DNA from 3 places in the Vibrio sp. THAF64 genome. Region 1 is predicted to be linked to each of the others. Evidence: predicted binding sites of a transcription regulator. Region 1 holds the regulator's gene; each other region holds the start of a gene.
The links. The regulator MetJ, encoded in region 1, represses methionine synthesis genes. The targets are predictions, from matches to a motif close to TTAGACNTNTANANGTCTAA.
Positions count from the first base shown of each region.

Region 2: metE (5-methyltetrahydropteroyltriglutamate--homocysteine S-methyltransferase) is a predicted target of MetJ. The motif match lies at 1,712-1,731, and genes of this name have one in related genera.
Region 3: metK (methionine adenosyltransferase) is a predicted target of MetJ. The motif match lies at 2,559-2,578, and genes of this name have one in related genera.

Region 1 is NZ_CP045355.1:211,329-217,645, reverse strand. It holds gene priA (primosomal protein N') at 1-661, opposite strand, end outside; gene rpmE (50S ribosomal protein L31) at 952-1,170, shown strand; gene FIU99_RS00945 (malic enzyme-like NAD(P)-binding protein) at 1,422-2,699, shown strand; gene metJ (met regulon transcriptional regulator MetJ) at 2,787-3,107, opposite strand; gene FIU99_RS00935 (O-succinylhomoserine (thiol)-lyase) at 3,329-4,498, shown strand; gene FIU99_RS00930 (bifunctional aspartate kinase/homoserine dehydrogenase II) at 4,495-6,317, shown strand, end outside.
Region 2 is NZ_CP045355.1:1,356,111-1,362,427, forward strand. It holds gene FIU99_RS06145 (hypothetical protein) at 1-433, shown strand, start outside; gene FIU99_RS06150 (DUF4250 domain-containing protein) at 504-704, shown strand; gene metR (HTH-type transcriptional regulator MetR) at 736-1,647, opposite strand; gene metE (5-methyltetrahydropteroyltriglutamate--homocysteine S-methyltransferase) at 1,924-4,203, shown strand; gene FIU99_RS06165 (organic hydroperoxide resistance protein) at 4,268-4,690, opposite strand; gene FIU99_RS06170 (MarR family winged helix-turn-helix transcriptional regulator) at 4,810-5,268, shown strand; gene FIU99_RS06175 (DNA-3-methyladenine glycosylase I) at 5,270-5,956, opposite strand; gene FIU99_RS06180 (LysR family transcriptional regulator) at 6,003-6,317, opposite strand, start outside.
Region 3 is NZ_CP045355.1:3,086,688-3,093,004, reverse strand. It holds gene FIU99_RS14300 (SprT family zinc-dependent metalloprotease) at 1-184, opposite strand, end outside; gene FIU99_RS14295 (DUF2189 domain-containing protein) at 250-1,044, opposite strand; gene metK (methionine adenosyltransferase) at 1,323-2,477, opposite strand; gene tkt (transketolase) at 2,799-4,793, shown strand; gene epd (erythrose-4-phosphate dehydrogenase) at 4,927-5,961, shown strand; gene FIU99_RS14275 (phosphoglycerate kinase) at 6,142-6,317, shown strand, end outside.

The DNA of each region.
Region 1 (6,317 bases):
AGAAACAACCAAAGCCATCAAAGCTATTAACGGTCGCAATAGCGACAGCCTGCTCTTCATTAAGCTTTGGCTTATCCACATCCGCTTCAACCTGCCGACTCCAATCGCGCATCTCCGGTTTGCACTCTATCGACTCAATCCAGCCTTTCTCTTGCAAGGTTTTGAGAACACTAGAGCTGATTTCTTCATCAATGAAGTGCTGGTGTGGTACTGAACCACTTTCAAGCATATGCATGACTTTGGCTTGCTTGACGGCTCGGCCAAAACCTAACATCAGCTGATTACGCCCAGCTGCAGTCAACTGCCATTCCACCAGCGTTGCAAAATCGGCTTCTTTGCCTTTACGAAGTGCACTTGGCATCGCATTGAGCAAGGTGTCTCCAAGAGGATACTGGTAAAACTGACTGCACCATTGCAGTAACTCGTAGAGGCTATCTGGCCAAACAGGCTGAGAATCCAACACTTGTTTTAACGGTTTGAGCTTGTCAAAACTGAACTCAGACTGATTCACCAGCGCCGTAACCACACCGACCAGCGTCTGACGACCAAAGGGGACAGACACGCGCCCACCAATAATAGGAAACAGGTGAGCAGGAATCTGATAGTCAAACTGTTTGTCGAGCGGTACAGGTAAGGCCACTCGGGCAATCGTCGGTCGCATATAGGCTTAAAACAAAATGAAAGGAACGCAATTAGTCTAAGGGAAAAGCGCTAAGCGGGGAAGCAACAGCATCACTAAGCCGATTTCTAGCATGGATACACATCAGCGGCTAAAAAAGTAGCAACTTTATTGGTAAATCGGTTGATCCCTGAGGCCGTATTCATTACTATATCGCGCCTTAGTGATATGGCTTGTTTTTGAACAGCGGTATCCAAAGGAAATTTTATTAACTACGTGTGGTGTCCGGCATAGAATCGGATAGCGACACGGCCTATTTTAGAGGTTCTCCCATGAAAGCTGGTATCCACCCAGAGTACAAAGCAGTTAAAGCAACTTGTTCTTGCGGTAACTCTTTCGAGTTCAACTCAACTCTAACTAAAGAGTCAATCCACCTAGACGTATGTGACAAATGTCACCCATTCTACACTGGTAAGCAGCGTATCGTTGATACTGGCGGCCGTGTAGATCGCTTCAACAAGCGTTTCGGTGCTCTTTCTTCTAAGAAGTAATTTCTTTTTAGATGAAGAGAAAAGGACGCTACGGCGTCCTTTTTTGTTATCTGCTTCTTCAGCTATTCATTCAGAGTAATATCTTCCACTGTTTGATATTCGCTAGCCATATCTCTACCCATCTGGTCTTATCTCCAGTCATTTAGCACATTTTATTGCTTTAGCTCGCATTCTGACCTAGGCAGCTTGACTTAGTTACTCTAGAATGGATTACCCCCTATCCTAATTATTATTAACGAGTACCTACACCTATGTCCGATGACAATCGCCAAGAACTATCCCCTGAAGAACAATTCCGTCAGCAAGCGCTGGATTACCATGCTTACCCAACAGCAGGTAAAATTTCGGTTGAGCTGACAACACCAGCCGAAACGGCAGGTGATCTGGCGTTAGCGTACAGCCCAGGCGTGGCTGAGCCTGTACGTGAAATTGCACAGAATGCAGATAATGTCTACAAATACACCTCTAAAGGTAACATGGTAGCGGTTATCTCTAACGGAACAGCAATTCTTGGTCTTGGTAACTTAGGTCCACTGGCATCAAAGCCAGTCATGGAAGGTAAAGCTCTTTTGTTCAAACGCTTTGCAGGTTTGGACTCTATCGACATTGAAGTCAAACACCGCACAATCGAAGAATTTGTCGACACGGTCGCTAACATTGCCGATACGTTTGGCGGTATCAACCTTGAAGACATCAAAGCGCCAGATTGTTTTGAAATTGAAAAGCAGTTGATTGAGCGCTGTGATGTGCCGGTTTTTCACGATGACCAACACGGCACAGCAATCGTAACCGCAGCAGGCATGCTTAACGCGATTGAACTGCAAGGCAAAAAGCTAGAAGACGCTACGATTGTATGTCTTGGCGCAGGCGCTGCCGCAGTAGCTTGTATGGAGCTACTGATCAAGTGTGGTGCAATGCGTGAAAAGATCTACATGCTTGACCGCAAAGGCGTTATCCACACTCGCCGTGATGATCTCAACGAATACAAGCAACTATTTGCGAATAACACTGACAAGCGTACGCTGGAAGACGTTATCGAAGGTGCAGACCTGTTCTTGGGCGTATCTGGTCCGAACTTGCTTGCGCCTGAAGCACTCAAACTGATGGCTGACAAACCTGTTGTCTTCGCGTGTTCAAACCCAGATCCGGAAATCAAACCAGAGTTGGCACATGAAGTTCGTGATGATTTAATCATGGGTACAGGTCGCAGCGACTACCCGAACCAAGTAAACAACGTACTGTGTTTCCCATTCATCTTCCGTGGTGCTCTTGACGTTCGTGCTAGCGAAATCAACGATGAAATGAAACTCGCTGCGGTAGATGCCATTCGTGAACTGGCGAAAGAAGAAGTTCCAGCGGAAGTATTGAAAGCCGCTGGCGTGGATAAGCTGGAATTTGGTCCTGGTTACATCATTCCTAAACCGATGGACTCTCGCCTATTGCCACGTGTTGCAAAAGCAGTTGCTCTAGCAGCAGTAGAGTCAGGTGTGGCTCGCATTGAAATGCCAGAGAATTACATGGAAGCGTAAGCGTTCCTCTCGGCAACTAAAAAACCGCTGAACATTCAGCGGTTTTTTAGTTTTCAGCAAAATAAAAACCAGGCGCGCTGCCAGTTGTTACTCTTCATCATACGCTTCGAATTCAATGCCCATCTCAGTCATGAGTTTTTTCACTTCCGCAGGAATATCATCTGGGCGGTCTTTACGCAAATCTTCATCGGTAGGTAATGGCTGGCCTGTATAAGCGTGCAGAAACGCTTCACAAAGCAGCTCACTGTTCGTCGCATGGCGCAGGTTATTAATCTGACGACGCGTTCGCTCATCAGTTAAAACCTTCAATACTTTCAATGGAATAGAAACCGTGATCTTCTTTACTTGCTCGCTTTTCTTTCCATGTTCAGCATACGGACTAATGTATTCGCCGTTCCAATCTGCCATTGCGCACCTTTATGATTCATTATGTATAAAATTAGAAAGCGTAATTTTAGCGGGATTTATGGCCACAAGCAAAGACATATAGACGTCTAGAAGTGTTGACGTCTTAAAAAATGAGAAGTAAAGTGAAGAGATATACGATTGGAATAACATATATCTAACATCCGGCAAACAGGTATAGTGTAATCTCCAGCCAAGTCACTACAGTTCGAAAGGAAACACTTATGAGCGCCCGTAAACCAGCCACAATCGCGGTACGTACTGGTATCGAGTCAGACACTCAGCATCACGCCGTTGTGCCACCTATTTACCTCTCGACTAACTACGGATTTCCCGCCTTCGGCGAAGTGCCAAAATATGACTACACTCGCTCGGGTAACCCAAACCGTGGCTTATTAGAAAAAGCTCTGTATGAGCTGGAGTCCGGTAAAGGTGCGGTAGTGACCAACTGTGGAACCTCAGCGTTAAACTTATGGGTCTCTGCATTTCTTGGCCCAGATGACCTGATCATCGCGCCACACGATTGCTACGGCGGTACGTACCGTTTATTTAACACCCGCGCTCAGAAAGGTGACTTCAAGGTTCAGTTTGTCGATCAATCAGATCAAAAAGCCCTGAACGACGCTATAGCAAAGAAACCTAAACTGATTCTGTTGGAAACACCGTCTAATCCTTTGGTTCGAGTAGTCGACATTGCTGCAGTATGTGAAAAAGCCCGCCAGGTTGGTGCTCTGGTCGGCGTCGATAATACCTTTTTGACACCTGTGTTCCAAAAGCCTCTTGAACTCGGCGCTGACTTCGTCATTCACTCGACAACCAAGTACATTAACGGTCATTCTGATGTCATAGGTGGCGTGGTAATCACCAAAACTGAGCAGCATGCTGAAGATCTTGCTTGGTGGGGTAACTGTATCGGCGCTACCGGCACACCATTCGACAGCTACATGACATTACGCGGTATTCGCACCTTGGGTGCGCGCATGAAAGTGCATGAAGAAAGCTCAGCACACATTCTCAACTACCTGCAATCTCAGTCTCTGGTTGGCAACATCTATCACCCAAGCTTGCCTGAACACCCGGGCCATGAGATTGCGAAAAAGCAGCAGTCTGGATTCGGCTCTATGCTCAGCTTTGAGTTTGCAGGCAGCTTTGAACAGCTCAAACACTTTGTTGGTGAGCTAGAACTGTTTTCACTCGCCGAATCACTTGGCGGCGTGGAGAGCCTGATTTGCCACCCAGCGTCAATGACACATAGAGCAATGGGTGAAGCCGCATTAGCAGAAGCCGGAGTCTCACAACAGCTTCTCCGCCTTTCTGTCGGCCTCGAAGACGCTGATGACCTGATAGCCGATCTAGATCAAGCATTCAGTAAAACTCAGGAGGCGTTGTCATGAGCCAGCAGCGTCAATTGCATAAATTTGGCGGCAGTAGCCTCGCGGATCCAGAGTGTTACCGCCGCGTAGTTAGTATTCTCAAAGAATATTCTAATCAAGAAGATTTAATTGTTGTCTCAGCGGCAGGCAAGACCACCAATCGTTTGATTGAGTTTTTAGACTCACTGAACAAAGATGGCCGCCTCGCCCACGAAGCTTTGCAGTCATTACGTCAGTTTCAGGTACAGCTGGTCGAAGACCTGTTACAAGGTGAAAGCCAACAGCAGCTTCTTGCCACACTCAACGACGAATTCAGCACACTGGGTGAGCTAACGGCTCCCTTAACGACGGCCGAGCGCGCAGCCGTTTTAGGTCACGGAGAGGTTTGGTCTTCTCGATTGCTGGCGGCATTACTGAATCAAAATGATCTACAGGCTGTCGCTCAGGATGCAAGAGCTTTCCTACGTGCCGAAGCAGGCACACAACCTGAAGTTGACCGGGGCACCTCCTATCCACTGATCAAAGAAGTGCTCGCTCAACACGCCCATCACCGTGTTGTGATCACAGGATTTATGGCACAGGATGAGCAAGGCCATACCGTTCTGCTTGGTCGTAATGGTTCAGATTACTCCGCCACCGTCATTGGTGCGCTAGCCGAAGTAAAACGCGTGACCATCTGGAGTGACGTTGCGGGTGTCTACAGCGCAGACCCGCGTTTAGTCTCTGATGCGTGTCTTTTGCCATTGCTTCGCCTAGACGAAGCCAGCGAATTAGCCCGACTTGCGGCACCAGTCCTGCACAGCCGCACCCTTCAGCCGGTCGCACAAAGTGCGATGGATTTACACCTGCGTTGCAGCTATGAGCCAGAAGATGGCTCCACACGCATTGAACGCGTGCTGGCCTCAGGTCGCGGCGCTAAAATCATTTCTTCATTGAAAGAAGTGCTGCTAATCCAACTCAACTTTGCCTCTGGCCACGATTTCAGTCGCCTTGAACAAGAAACACTTGCAGGGCTGAAACGCGCTCAACTTGAGCCACTGACCTATGAAACACAGGAAGACCAACAAACGCTGCGCTTAGCGTATACCGCTGAGATTGCAGGCGGCGCACTCGAATACCTCCAAGACGCCGCGATAGAAGCTGAAATTAAGCTCAAAGAGGGCTATTCGTTGATTGCAGCAGTCGGTGCAGGTGTAACTAAAAATGCCAACCACTGCTACGGTTTCTACCAGAAGCTTAAGTCTTCTCCTGTGGAGTTTATTTCAGAATCTCAGTCAGGATTAAGCTTGGTCGCAGTGTTGCGCAGTACAGATACTTCTGTTCTGGTCAAATCGATCCACAGCCAACTGTTCCAGGCTCAAAAGCGCGTTGGTATCGCTTTGTGTGGCAAAGGTAATATTGGCTCAAGCTGGCTTGAACTTTTTGCTGAGCAAAAAGCCGAGCTGGAAAAACGTCGCGGCATGAACTTCGAACTGGTTGCTGTCGTTGGCAGTCAAAACTACTGGTTCAATCCTAAAGGTATTGATGCCAGCACCGTCAGCGCTCACTACGAAGAAGAAGCGATTGAGTATCAAGGCGATGAGTGGGTAAGAAAGCTTGGCGCGATTCAGGGCTACGATGATGTCGTTGTGCTCGATGTGACGGCTAGCCAGCAACTGGCCGAGCGCTACCTGAACATCGCAGAACAAGGCATGCACCTTATCTCTGCCAACAAAGTCGCTGGCTCCGCATCCAGTGATTATTATCATCAGGTGCAAGATGCCTTTGCCAAGATAAACCGCCACTGGCTTTACAATGCAACTGTCGGAGCTGGTTTACCGATTAACCACACGGTGAAGGA
Region 2 (6,317 bases), 1.1 Mb from region 1:
GTGGGTGATGTATCTTGCCAATGGCCTGGCGCTGGCGTATGTCGCGATTGGTATTGGTGAGCAACCTGATTTAGCGGCTGGCCTAAACGTATTCGTTCAGATCATTCTTCTAGGCGCTCTGTTTGCTCACTTACTTCTTACTGTAGCCCGCACTAGGCTTCAGGCTTTTCATCGTATTTTACCAGTAACGGGTGTTATCTCGGCAATGCTGATGAGCCTAGCAATTCTTTTAAAAGCTTTTGGTCTAGAAGAAGCTGTCCTTACTCAGGCGACTCAGCCTTTGTTGATAGGTTTTGCTCTTCTTATTACGTCCGTCCTCACCTGGTGCTGGCACATCATTGTGTCGAAAACCGTCAACAAAATTCAGTTGGCAGTAGCATTGTTGACGTTGGTTTCGGCCACGACGTTTAATCAAGGCTTGTTCGTTCTTTAGAAGCGGCTCACTTTAAATTTGAGGATTTGAAGCTACGCTTGAGATAGGCGATCAGCACAGGAGTGTGGCTATGGATCTGAGTAACGTTGGAAGGTTAGATAGCATCATCTTGCTTGGTATCGTTAATGAAAAGCTGAGACTCGAATGTAACAGCTTTGAAGAGCTTGTGACCATGTATGAAATGGATGTCGAAACTGTGATTGGTAAGCTCGATGTCCTCGGCTATCAGTATGATCCTCTCACCAATCAGTTCAAATCTTATGACAGATAACACTTAAAAAGGAGGCTGATTGCCTCCTTTTTTATACCGTTTTTATCCCTTCCAAATGACTCTTCGATTGCTGTCTTGCAGTATTAAAAAACGCCTGAAGGTAACGTTTATCTTTGTCTGAATTGCGAGTCGCGGCGAAAAGGCGTCGCCATAAACCATCACCAAGCGAAATACTGGTTATCAACCCCTGACGAGAGAATTCGCTGATGGCCCAGTTTGGTAACGCGGCGACTCCCAAGCTTGCTGAGACCATTTGGACTAACATCAGAGTGTTATCAGCCTGTTTCCATTTTGCTGGTTCAATGCCTGCTGGGTGGAGAAAATGTTTCACCACATCCAGTCGGTTTTTTTGTACCGGATAAGACAACATGGTTTCGTTTTCCAAATCACTTGGTTCGACAGATGTGTTTGCCGCAAGCGGGTGATTGGTCGCGGTGACAAGGCGCATTTCAAAATCAAACAAGGGTTCATAATGGACTTCTGACCTAGGCTGGATATCCGAGGTAATGACTAAATCCAACTCGCCACTCATCAACGCAGGCAGAGGCTCGAAACCAAATCCCGATGAGAAGTCCAGAGTCACGCTTGGCCAAGCAACTTGGTACTCCCTCAAAGCTGGCATTAACCATTGGAAGCAAGAGTGACATTCAATTGCCATGTGCAGGCGTCCATTGACGTCTTCTTTCAGGCTGGCAAGTTCATTCTCTGCTCGGGCTAATCGTGGCAGCACTTGATCCGCCAAATTCAGAAGAATCTCGCCTTCAGATGTAAACCTTACCGGGCGTGTTTTTCGCAGAAATAACTGACCGCCAATTCTGGCTTCGAGATCTTTTATTTGATGAGACAAGGCTGACTGAGTGAGATGTAACGTCGTTGCGGTGGCGGTTAACGACCCCGTATCTCGCAACGTTGCTAATGTTTTCAGATGCTTAAGCTCAATCATGAAATCCCTTCAACCGTAATCACTGATGATGAATATAACTAACTTACCTGCATTTTTTAGGAGTGTAAACATCTAGACGTCTAAAAAGTCATATGACTTTGAATATGGAGATTTCACATGTAAGGCATAAGTAACATGAAATAATCTAATAAACAGGTTGAATAATTGGAACTTGTTCCGCCACTAGGTTGGCGAGATAGTTTAGCCATCCAGACGCCTTCTATGCCGTCTGAACAGAACATACATCTACGATTACAAACCAGAAGGATTAGGGCTATGACAACAACTCACATTTTGGGATACCCAAGAATTGGTGAAAAGCGTGAACTTAAGTTTGCGTTGGAGAAATACTGGCGTGGTGAAATTGAACAGGCTGAGTTAAAGGCCGTTGGCGCCGAGCTACGTAACAAGAACTGGCAGACGCAATCTGATGCAGATCTGAGTTTCGTTACTGCCGGTGATTTTGCTTGGTATGACCATGTACTTACCACGACTTTATTGTTGGGCCATGTGCCTAAACGCCATCGTGATGGCTTCCCGGATCTGGATACTTTGTTTAAAGTGGGGCGTGGGCAGTCGCAGGTGAATTGCGATTGTAATGGCTCTGCGGCATCAGACATGACCAAATGGTTTAACACCAATTACCATTATATTGTGCCAGAGTTCAGTGAAGACGATAGTTTTGACGTCAGTTGGCCGCAACTGTTTGAAGAGGTGAGTGAAGCAACGAAAGCTGGTCACAACGTGAAACCTGTTCTACTGGGGCCGATCAGCTATCTTTATCTTGGCAAAGAGGTGAATGAAGGGTTCGACCGCCTAACCTTGTTACCGCGTCTTCTTACGGCTTATCAGAACATCTTGTCAAAGCTGTCTAAGCAAGGGGTCGAATGGGTACAGATAGATGAACCCGTATTGTCGCTAGAACTCGAAAAACCTTGGTTAACTTCATTCAAACTCGCGTATCAGGTGATTCGCAGCGACATAAAAGTGCTGCTGACAACATATTTTGATTCCGTTGATGACACATTAGATAAGATTGTTGAACTCGATGTTGATGGTTTGCATATTGACCTAGCAGCCGCACCTCAGCAACTGAGCACCGTAGTATCTCGTTTGCCCAAAGAGTGGATACTGTCCGCAGGCGTGGTTAATGGACGCAACGTTTGGCGCGCTGATCTCAGCACACAGCTTGAGCTTTTGCAGCCTGTTAAGCAGCAATTAGGTGATAGGTTATGGGTCGCGAGTTCATGTTCATTACTGCATAGCCCAGTTGATTTAGAGCTTGAACCTGCGTTGTCGGAAGAAGTTCGCAGTTGGTTCGCCTTTGCCAAACAGAAGGTGCATGAAGTTGCTTTGTTAGGCAAAGCACTGGACGGCAACCAGCAAGCCATTCAAGAATGTGTTGTCTATAGTGCTCCAATTGAGGCTCGAAAAACAGCAACACACGTTAACAAACCTCAGGTGCAGGAGCGATTAAATCAAATCACCAAATCGCTGGCAGAGCGCAGCGCACCCTATGAGGAACGCGCAGAGTATCAAAGTGCTGTGCTAGGTTTACCGCTTTTCCCAACAACGACTATTGGCTCATTTCCTCAAACTCACGAAATACGAGTTCAGAGAAGTGCTTACCGTACTGGTCAAATGTCTGACTCTGAATATGTAGCAGCCCTAAAAGGGCATATCGAAGACGCCGTGAAGCGACAGGAAGCATTGGATCTCGACGTGCTGGTTCATGGTGAAGCTGAGCGAAATGATATGGTTGAGTACTTTGCAGAGAACTTGGCCGGTTTTCAAACAACAAAGTTTGGCTGGGTTCAGAGTTACGGGTCTCGCTGTGTGAAGCCTGCGATTGTCGTTGCAGACATTGAACGTGAGAAGCCTATTACCGTTGAGTGGTCGACCTATGCACAATCGCTGACGTCCAAACAAATGAAAGGTATGTTAACTGGGCCTGTAACCATCCTTTGCTGGACGTTTCCTCGTGAGGACATCAGTCGCAAGGAGATCACCAATCAACTAGCGCTTGCATTGCGTGATGAAGTGTCTGATCTGCAGGATGCGGGCATCAATATCATCCAGATTGATGAGCCGGCGATTCGTGAAGGTTTGCCACTTAAAAAACGTGACCATACAGAGTATTTAGAATGGGCGGTGGATGCTTTCAAAATTTCCGCAGCTAGTGCAAAACCAGAAACTCAGATACATACGCACATGTGTTACTCAGAGTTTAACGAGATCATCGACTCAGTCGCAGCACTGGATGCAGATGTGATTACGATTGAAACATCGCGCTCAAACATGGAGCTCCTTAAAGCGTTCGAAGAGTTTAATTACCCGAATGAGATTGGCCCAGGTGTCTACGATATTCACTCGCCTAACATCCCGAGTGAGGAGTGGATTGAAGGATTGATCAACAAAGCGGCTGAGAAGATCCCAGCGAAAAGGTTATGGGTGAATCCAGATTGTGGCTTGAAAACACGAAACTGGGCTGAAACAGAAGCGTCGCTAGCTAATATGGTGTCGGCGGCGAAAAAACTGCGTAAAGAGTTTGCGTAACGAAGGGACACCGTTGATGTGAAAATGCCGATCTATCGATCGGCATTTTTGTGTTTGGATAGAGTTAGAGAGATTCGCCATTCACAGTTACTTGAACATCAATATTACCGCGAACAGCGTTAGAGTAAGGGCACACCTGATGGGCAACGCGAGTCAATTCTAGAGCCTGTTCCTGAGGTAAATCCACTTCTGCAGCGAGGCTAATAGTCAGCGCAAATCCGCCATTATCATTTGGGCCAATCCCGACTTCTGCAGTGACTGGTGCTTGACTGATCGCCACTTTCGCTTCTCGAGCAACGTGCAAAATGGCATTAGAAAAACAGGCAGAGTAACCAGCCGCAAATAGTTGCTCTGGGTTGGTCGCTGCGCCACTGCCACCCATTTCTTTAGGGTAAGCAAGTTCTAGATCAAGTAAACCATCGTCAGTTTTCACTTGACCATTACGACCTGCAAGCGCTTTAGCTGAAGTTTTGTATAGAGTTGTCATGTCATCTTCCTTTTATTTGAGTTGTGTGCAATTTAATTGCCTGCAATATTAGATCGAAAATTATCTGGAATGCAACTATATTGTGCGCAATTTAAATGTTTTTATTTGATAGGTGTCGAATGAGTAAGTGTCAAAATGTAGAAAACATGACGGATGAAGAGAAGCTATTGCTGGATAATCAGGTTTGTTTCCCGCTTTACAGTGCGGCAAATGCAGTAATTCGCGCTTACCGACCTATGCTTGAACAGCTGGATCTTACCTACTCTCAATATTTGGTGATGATGTTGCTTTGGGAAAAAGATGGCGCCAGCGTAAAAGATTTGGGAACAAGGCTCCATCTTGATTCAGGCACATTGACCCCATTGCTGAAAAGGCTGGAAGTGAAAGGGTTTGTTGCCAGAGGCAGAAGCCAAGAGGATGAGCGTGTAAGAGTACTTAACCTGACCAATGCTGGTCAGGCGCTCAAGGATTCGGCGAAATCAGTGCCTAACGCGATGCGATGCAAAATTGATCTTGAGGTCGATGAACTGGTGACGCTTAAGCAACTATGCGAGAAGGTTCTGAACAATCTAGTTTAGGCTATACGCGATTATCCCCTGAACTAAAGGCAATCGTCTGGCTGATTTGGGTCAGGCTGCGCCCACTTTGTTGTTGCCATTCGGCGAACGCCTTATTGGCAGAATCCAGAGAGCGTTTGGTGTCTCTGCCACCTTCAATAATTTTGCAGTTTCTTAGGTAGGCTTCGACATCTCCAGACATAATGAAAGTGTCGACACCCATTTGGCGAAGGCTATATGGGCCGGTGTTACCTCCAAGTCGATTCCCTTTCTTCTTTAGGAAACTCCACAATTCAGTAATAGTTTCGCTTGGCCATTCGGCGATCATTTTGCCGAAAGAGCCATGTTCCAGAGACGCTTCATGAATCATTTGTGCGTTAGCGTGTATGGACTTCACTTTAGCGTGATGACGGATAATGCGTTCATCCGCGGCTTTGTTATCCCATTGCTCATCAGACAACATCAATAGTGGTTCGATCTTAAAACCGAAGAAGACCTCTTCAAAGTTAGGCCACTTGTTTCGAACCACACTCCATGAAATGCCACTTTGAAATACCTTCATACTGAATGCAGATAGCCAGCGATCGTTGGGAATGGCCGCAATTTCTTCTTTGCTCAGTGGGGTTGAAAGCAAGGCTTCCAGCTGGTCTTCGCCACCTTTGCGCTCTGCTGCTCGTTGATAGATATGTTCAAATTTTTCAACTGTCATGTGCTGTGTCCTTTTATTTTTCATTATCATAACAGCCTGTTATGCCTTATCTCAATTGACCTTGTCGGCAATTATTAAGGATGAAATCGGCAAAGGTCCTATTTTTCAAAGAGAGTCGTTTGCTCTTGTACAGCAAGTGAATAGGCTTGGGAGCAGGCACGTCTTGTTTGAGAATTTCCACTAGCCGACCATTGGCGAGATCGTCTTCAACCAAAATGGTAGGCTGCAGCATCACTCCAGCTCCTGATAGGGCAGCACTGCGCAACACTTCACCATTGTTTGAGGCAAGCCGGGTTTGGCCGCGTAGAAAGGCACTACTGGCAATTTGTGTCGTTATGCTTGCACTGCCTTCACTGTAACT
Region 3 (6,317 bases), 660 kb from region 1:
TTTCGGTAAATAAAACGGGATTGAGGCGAATCTCATTGAGTTGGAGGTAGGCTTTGCCCGCCGCTTTACCTCTCAGTTTGTAGCTGATAGAAGGGAAAGAAAATGAGCGCTGAAAAGCATGTTGAGCCGTTACGATATAGCGAGCGACCACTTGTTGTGCGCGATAGCTAAGCTCTGTATCCAAATTCATCTCCAAAAAATTCGCCCCTTAGACAAGGGGCGAATCATATACCGGATTAGACGTTGGTGCTAATGGTGCTTTTTCTTGATGGTTTCATGATAAGCGTGCCAAGTACCGTAGCCAAGAATTGGCATAGTAAACAACATGCCGATTCCGTAAGTCGCAAAGCCAATTAAGATACCGCCACAGATCACGGCTGCCCATACTATCATCGCTGGAATATTTGATTTGACGGCGTTAAAGCTGGTAAACACAGCGGTCATCATATCAACGCGTCGCTCCATCATAAGTGGGATGGAGAAAGCAGAAATACTAAACACAATTGCAGCCAGTACCATGCCGACCAAAGAGCCGATAACAAGGAATGGAAGGAAATCTGTTATTGGGGCGCCCTGAACCGAAGGGTATAACGCATGAAGTAACGCAGCGATACGCATCCAGAAAATCATACACACGGCGAGCATGACAGCAAACGCCCATTGTGATGAAGAGTTACGCCCAATGGCTTTCATTGAGTGAAGTAAGCTGGCGTGATGGCCCTTTTCCCGCTCCCAACTGGCATCATAAAGCCCTAGCGCTAAGAAGGGACCAATTAGCATATAGACGACTAAACTTGGCATGACGACTAAGTGTGTGCCTTGCCATTGAACTAGCAGCACAATACCAATAGCTGCCGCCATGAAACACAAACCGTAAAAGGCACTGATCAACGGCATACGCACAAAGTCGTGCAAGCCGAGTGACAGCCAATGAAACGGCGCGGATAAGCTGACATGATTGCACGGTATAGTACGTGCGTATTCGTTATCTGGGACTTCCTTTCGTTTGTCGTTGAAGTCTTGTGGATTCACCGTACGAGGCATACATCCTCCTTGATCGACTCTGTAATAAGTCACCCATAGATTCATGGGTGGCGTCTTGGAACTCGATGCCCGGCTTTGCGACTGCCCTAATAAGCTGCGCATCTGACTTGGTCTGTTAAAAAGCAATTTTTGGCGAAGAATTATCCTTTTAACATATTGTTAACTATTGACCCCATGACAAAAAAATACAAATTTGTTGTTTGATTTTTGCGCACAAAAACAAAGGGCTTCTGGTTACCCAGAAGCCCTTGAATAGCAAATTAGTGCGGTAATTTAAATTACTTAAGACCAGCGAAGTCGCGCAGAAGTGCAGCTTTATCAGTCGCTTCCCATGGGAATTCTTCACGACCGAAGTGGCCGTATGCTGCTGTTTTCTTGTAGATTGGCTGAAGTAGGTTCAACATTTCTTGTAGGCCGTATGGACGTAGATCGAAGTGTTGGCGTACCGCTTCAACAATGATGTCTTGAGATACTTTTTCAGTACCAAATGTTTCCACCATGATAGATGTTGGATCTGCAACACCGATTGCGTAAGAAAGCTGAATCTCACAACGGTCAGCAAGGCCAGCCGCAACGATGTTTTTCGCAACGTAACGTGCAGCGTAAGCAGCAGAGCGGTCAACTTTTGAAGGATCTTTACCTGAGAATGCACCACCACCGTGACGAGCAGCACCACCGTATGTATCAACGATGATCTTACGACCTGTCAGACCACAGTCACCCATTGGGCCACCGATAACAAAACGGCCAGTTGGGTTGATGAAGAAGTTAGTGTCTTTGTTTAGCCACTCTGATGGTAGAACTGGCTTGATGATCTCTTCCATAACCGCTTCGCGTAGGTCTGGCGTAGAGATTGAGTCACAATGCTGAGTCGAAAGAACGACAGCGTCGATACCAACGATTTTTCCTTGGTCGTACTGGAACGTTACCTGTGATTTTGCATCAGGACGTAGCCAAGGTAGTGTGCCGTTTTTACGTACTTCTGCTTGTTTTTGAACAAGTAGGTGAGAATACGTAATTGGAGCTGGCATTAGTACGTCTGTCTCGTTAGTCGCGTAGCCGAACATGATGCCTTGGTCACCAGCACCTTGCTCTTTTGGATCCGCTTTATCAACGCCTTGGTTGATATCTGGAGACTGTTTACCAATGGTGTTCAGTACCGCACAAGAATCGGCATCAAAACCCATGTCAGAGTGAACGTAACCGATATCACGAACGGTTTGGCGAGTTAACTCTTCGATATCTACCCATGCTGATGTAGTGATTTCACCACCAACCATCACCATGCCAGTTTTTACGTACGTTTCACACGCAACACGCGCTTTTGGATCTTGCTCGATGATTGCGTCTAGAACTGCATCAGAAATTTGGTCTGCGATTTTATCTGGATGACCTTCTGATACCGACTCAGAAGTAAACAGGTGTTTAGCCATGAGAGCTCCACTTTTAATTCAAGGAAGTGCTCCATTATTAACGGCGGAACACTAAGAAATAATACTGATATCTGTAGGTGTTTCTACATCTAGACGTCTATTCTAATTTTCATAGCTCGAATTACAAGCTCTTTTTTAATTTAATACATATCCAAACGTTTGCTTCTAAAGAGTTAAATATTACTAACTTGGATAGAAATGGCAGAAAATAAGCGAGAATCCCCTGTATTCAGACTGTAAAACGTTTGCACAGCTTAGGCGCCTTTGAGAGAATAATCGCCCATCAAAATTAGTTTTCGCTTAACGCACTCAGGAGCAGACATGTCTTCCCGCAAACATCTAGCTAATGCTATCCGTGCCCTTAGCATGGACGGCGTACAACAAGCCAACTCTGGTCATCCAGGCGCACCTATGGGTATGGCTGACATCGCTGAAGTTCTTTGGCGCTCTCACCTAAACCACAATCCAGCAAACCCAGAATGGGCTGACCGCGACCGTTTCGTGCTATCAAATGGCCACGGCTCAATGCTGATTTACTCTCTGCTTCACCTTGCGGGTTACGAGCTGTCTATTGATGACCTGAAAAACTTCCGTCAACTGCACTCTAAGACACCAGGTCACCCAGAGTACGGTTACGCACCGGGTATCGAAACGACGACTGGCCCACTAGGTCAAGGTATCACTAACGCGGTAGGTATGGCGCTGGCTGAGAAAACTCTAGCAGCACAATTCAACAAAGAAGGCCACGACATCGTTGACCACTTCACTTATGCATTCATGGGTGACGGCTGTCTGATGGAAGGTATCTCTCACGAAGCCTGTTCTCTAGCAGGTACGCTAGGCCTTGGTAAACTAATCGCTTTCTGGGATGACAACGGTATTTCTATTGATGGTGAAGTGGAAGGTTGGTTCTCTGACGATACACCTAAGCGTTTCGAAGCGTACGGCTGGCACGTAATTCCAGCAGTAGACGGTCACGATCCAGAAGCGATCAATGCAGCGATTATCGCTGCGAAAGCGGACTCACGTCCTACGCTAATCTGTACTAAGACCATCATCGGTTTTGGTTCTCCAAATAAATCTGGTTCACACGACTGTCACGGTGCTCCACTAGGCGCTGACGAAATTGCAGCAACTCGTAAAGCGCTAGGTTGGGAACACGGTCCTTTTGAAATCCCAGCTGACGTTTACGCTGAGTGGGATGCAAAAGAAGCAGGCGCAGCGAAAGAAGCAGCGTGGAATGCGAAGTTTGACGCATACGCTGCAGCTTACCCTGCAGAAGCCGCAGAGCTTAAGCGTCGTCTAAACGGTGAATTGCCAGCTGAGTGGGAAGAGAAAGCAACACAAATCATTGCTGACCTTCAAGCAAACCCTGCAAACATCGCATCACGTAAAGCGTCTCAAAACGCACTTGAAGCGTTTGGTCAAATGCTACCTGAATTCCTAGGTGGCTCTGCTGACCTTGCCCCTTCTAACCTAACTATGTGGTCTGGTTCTAAGTCTATTTCAGCTGAAGATGCGTCAGGTAACTACATCCACTACGGTGTTCGTGAGTTCGGTATGACGGCTATCATGAACGGTATCGCACTACACGGTGGTTTCGTACCATACGGTGCAACTTTCCTAATGTTCATGGAGTACGCGCGTAACGCTATGCGTATGGCGGCTCTGATGAAAGTGCAGAACATTCAGGTTTACACGCACGACTCTATCGGCCTTGGCGAAGACGGCCCAACTCACCAACCGGTTGAGCAAATGGCTTCTCTACGCCTGACGCCAAACATGAGCACATGGCGCCCATGTGACCAAGTGGAATCAGCAGTGGCTTGGAAACTGGCTATCGAACGTAAAGATGCACCAACTTCACTTATCTTCTCTCGTCAAAACCTTGCACAGCAAGAGCGTGACGCTGAGCAAGTGGCGAACATTGCTAAGGGTGGTTACATCCTGAAAGATTGCGCAGGCAAGCCAGAGCTAATCCTTATCGCAACAGGCTCTGAAGTTGAGCTAGCAGTGAACGCAGCGGCTGAACTGACTGCTGAAGGCAAGCAAGTACGCGTTGTTTCAATGCCATCAACGGACGCATTCGACAAGCAAGATGCAGCTTACCGTGAAGCGGTTCTGCCATCTGACGTGACAGCTCGTATCGCGGTAGAAGCAGGTATTGCTGACTTCTGGTACAAGTACGTTGGTTTCGACGGCCGTATCATCGGTATGACCACCTTCGGTGAATCTGCACCAGCAGGTGAGCTATTCAAGATGTTTGGTTTCACAACTGAAAACGTTGTGAACACAGCGAAAGAGCTTTTAGCTTAATTGTTAATTGCTTTGAAAGCCGGGTCCTTGTGACTCGGCTTTTTTGTTTTTACCCGATACGATGAACTAGATGCGATTTATAAATCTATCAGGTAGTATTTGTGACACGAAAAAGATGTAGAGCGATGGAATCATGCTAAAAGTTGCGATCAACGGATTTGGACGTATTGGACGTAATGTTTTGCGGGCAGTATATGAAAGTGGCAAAAGCCAAGATATCAAGGTGGTAGCCGTTAATGAGCTGGCGCAGCCCGATGCGATGGCACACTTGCTTCAATACGATACTAGCCACGGTCGATTTGGTAAGAAGATTACTAACGATCAGGAGCATATTTACGTTCACCATGAGAGCGGAGAATTTGATTCCATCCGTATTCTTCATCTGGCAGAAATCGATCTTCTACCATGGCGAGATCTGGAAGTGGATCTGGTGTTGGACTGTACCGGTGTGTTTGGCTCTCAAGCTGATGGCCAAGAACACATCAAAGCGGGAGCGAAGAAAGTCCTGTTTTCTCACCCGGGCGCCAGCGATCTCGACAATACCATTATCTACGGCGTTAACCACGATACACTAACAGCAGATCACAATGTGGTATCCAATGGTTCGTGTACAACCAATTGTATCGTCCCTATTATCAAAGCTCTTGATGAAGCCTTTGGTATCGATTCAGGTACTATCACTACTATCCATTCTTCGATGAATGATCAGCAGGTCATCGACGCCTACCATTCTGATCTCAGACGTACTCGTGCAGCCAGCCAATCGATCATACCCGTAGACACTAAGTTGCATAAAGGTATTGAAAGAATCTTCCCGAAATTTTCTAACAAATTTGAAGCAATTTCAGTACGAGTACCTACTGTAAACGTCACAGCCATGGATTTAAGCGTCACAATTAATACAAATGTGAAAGTTAATGACGTAAATCAAACCATTGTTAACGCTTCTCAGTGTACATTACAGGGCATTGTTGACTATACTGAAGCTCCGCTCGTTTCCATCGATTTTAATCATGATCCTCATAGTGCGATCGTCGATGGCACGCAAACCCGAGTTAGTAATGGCCATTTGGTTAAGATGTTGGTTTGGTGTGATAACGAATGGGGATTTGCGAATCGTATGTTAGATACGGCACTCGCAATGCAAGCCGCTCCCCGTCAAGTTTGACGCTGTAATGCCACTTTTTTAGTGGGTATGCAGATTAGCGGCGATGGAGAAATGTTTATTTCTAGCCTTGAAATAAATAATGATAAACTCCATATCTAAATCAGTTTGAAGAATTATTGGGCTTGGCAGGGTCGCCGGGTCTTAAAAACTTTACTTTTTGAATATTTGAGAGGACACATCATGTCTGTAATCAAGATGACTGACCTGGATCTAGCAGGTAAACGTGTATTTATCCGTGCGGACCTAAACGTACCTGTAAAAGAAGGCAAAGTAACTTCTGATGCACGTATCCTAGCATCTCTACCAACTATCAAGCACTGCCTAGAAGCTGGTGCTAAAGTTATGGTTACTTCTCA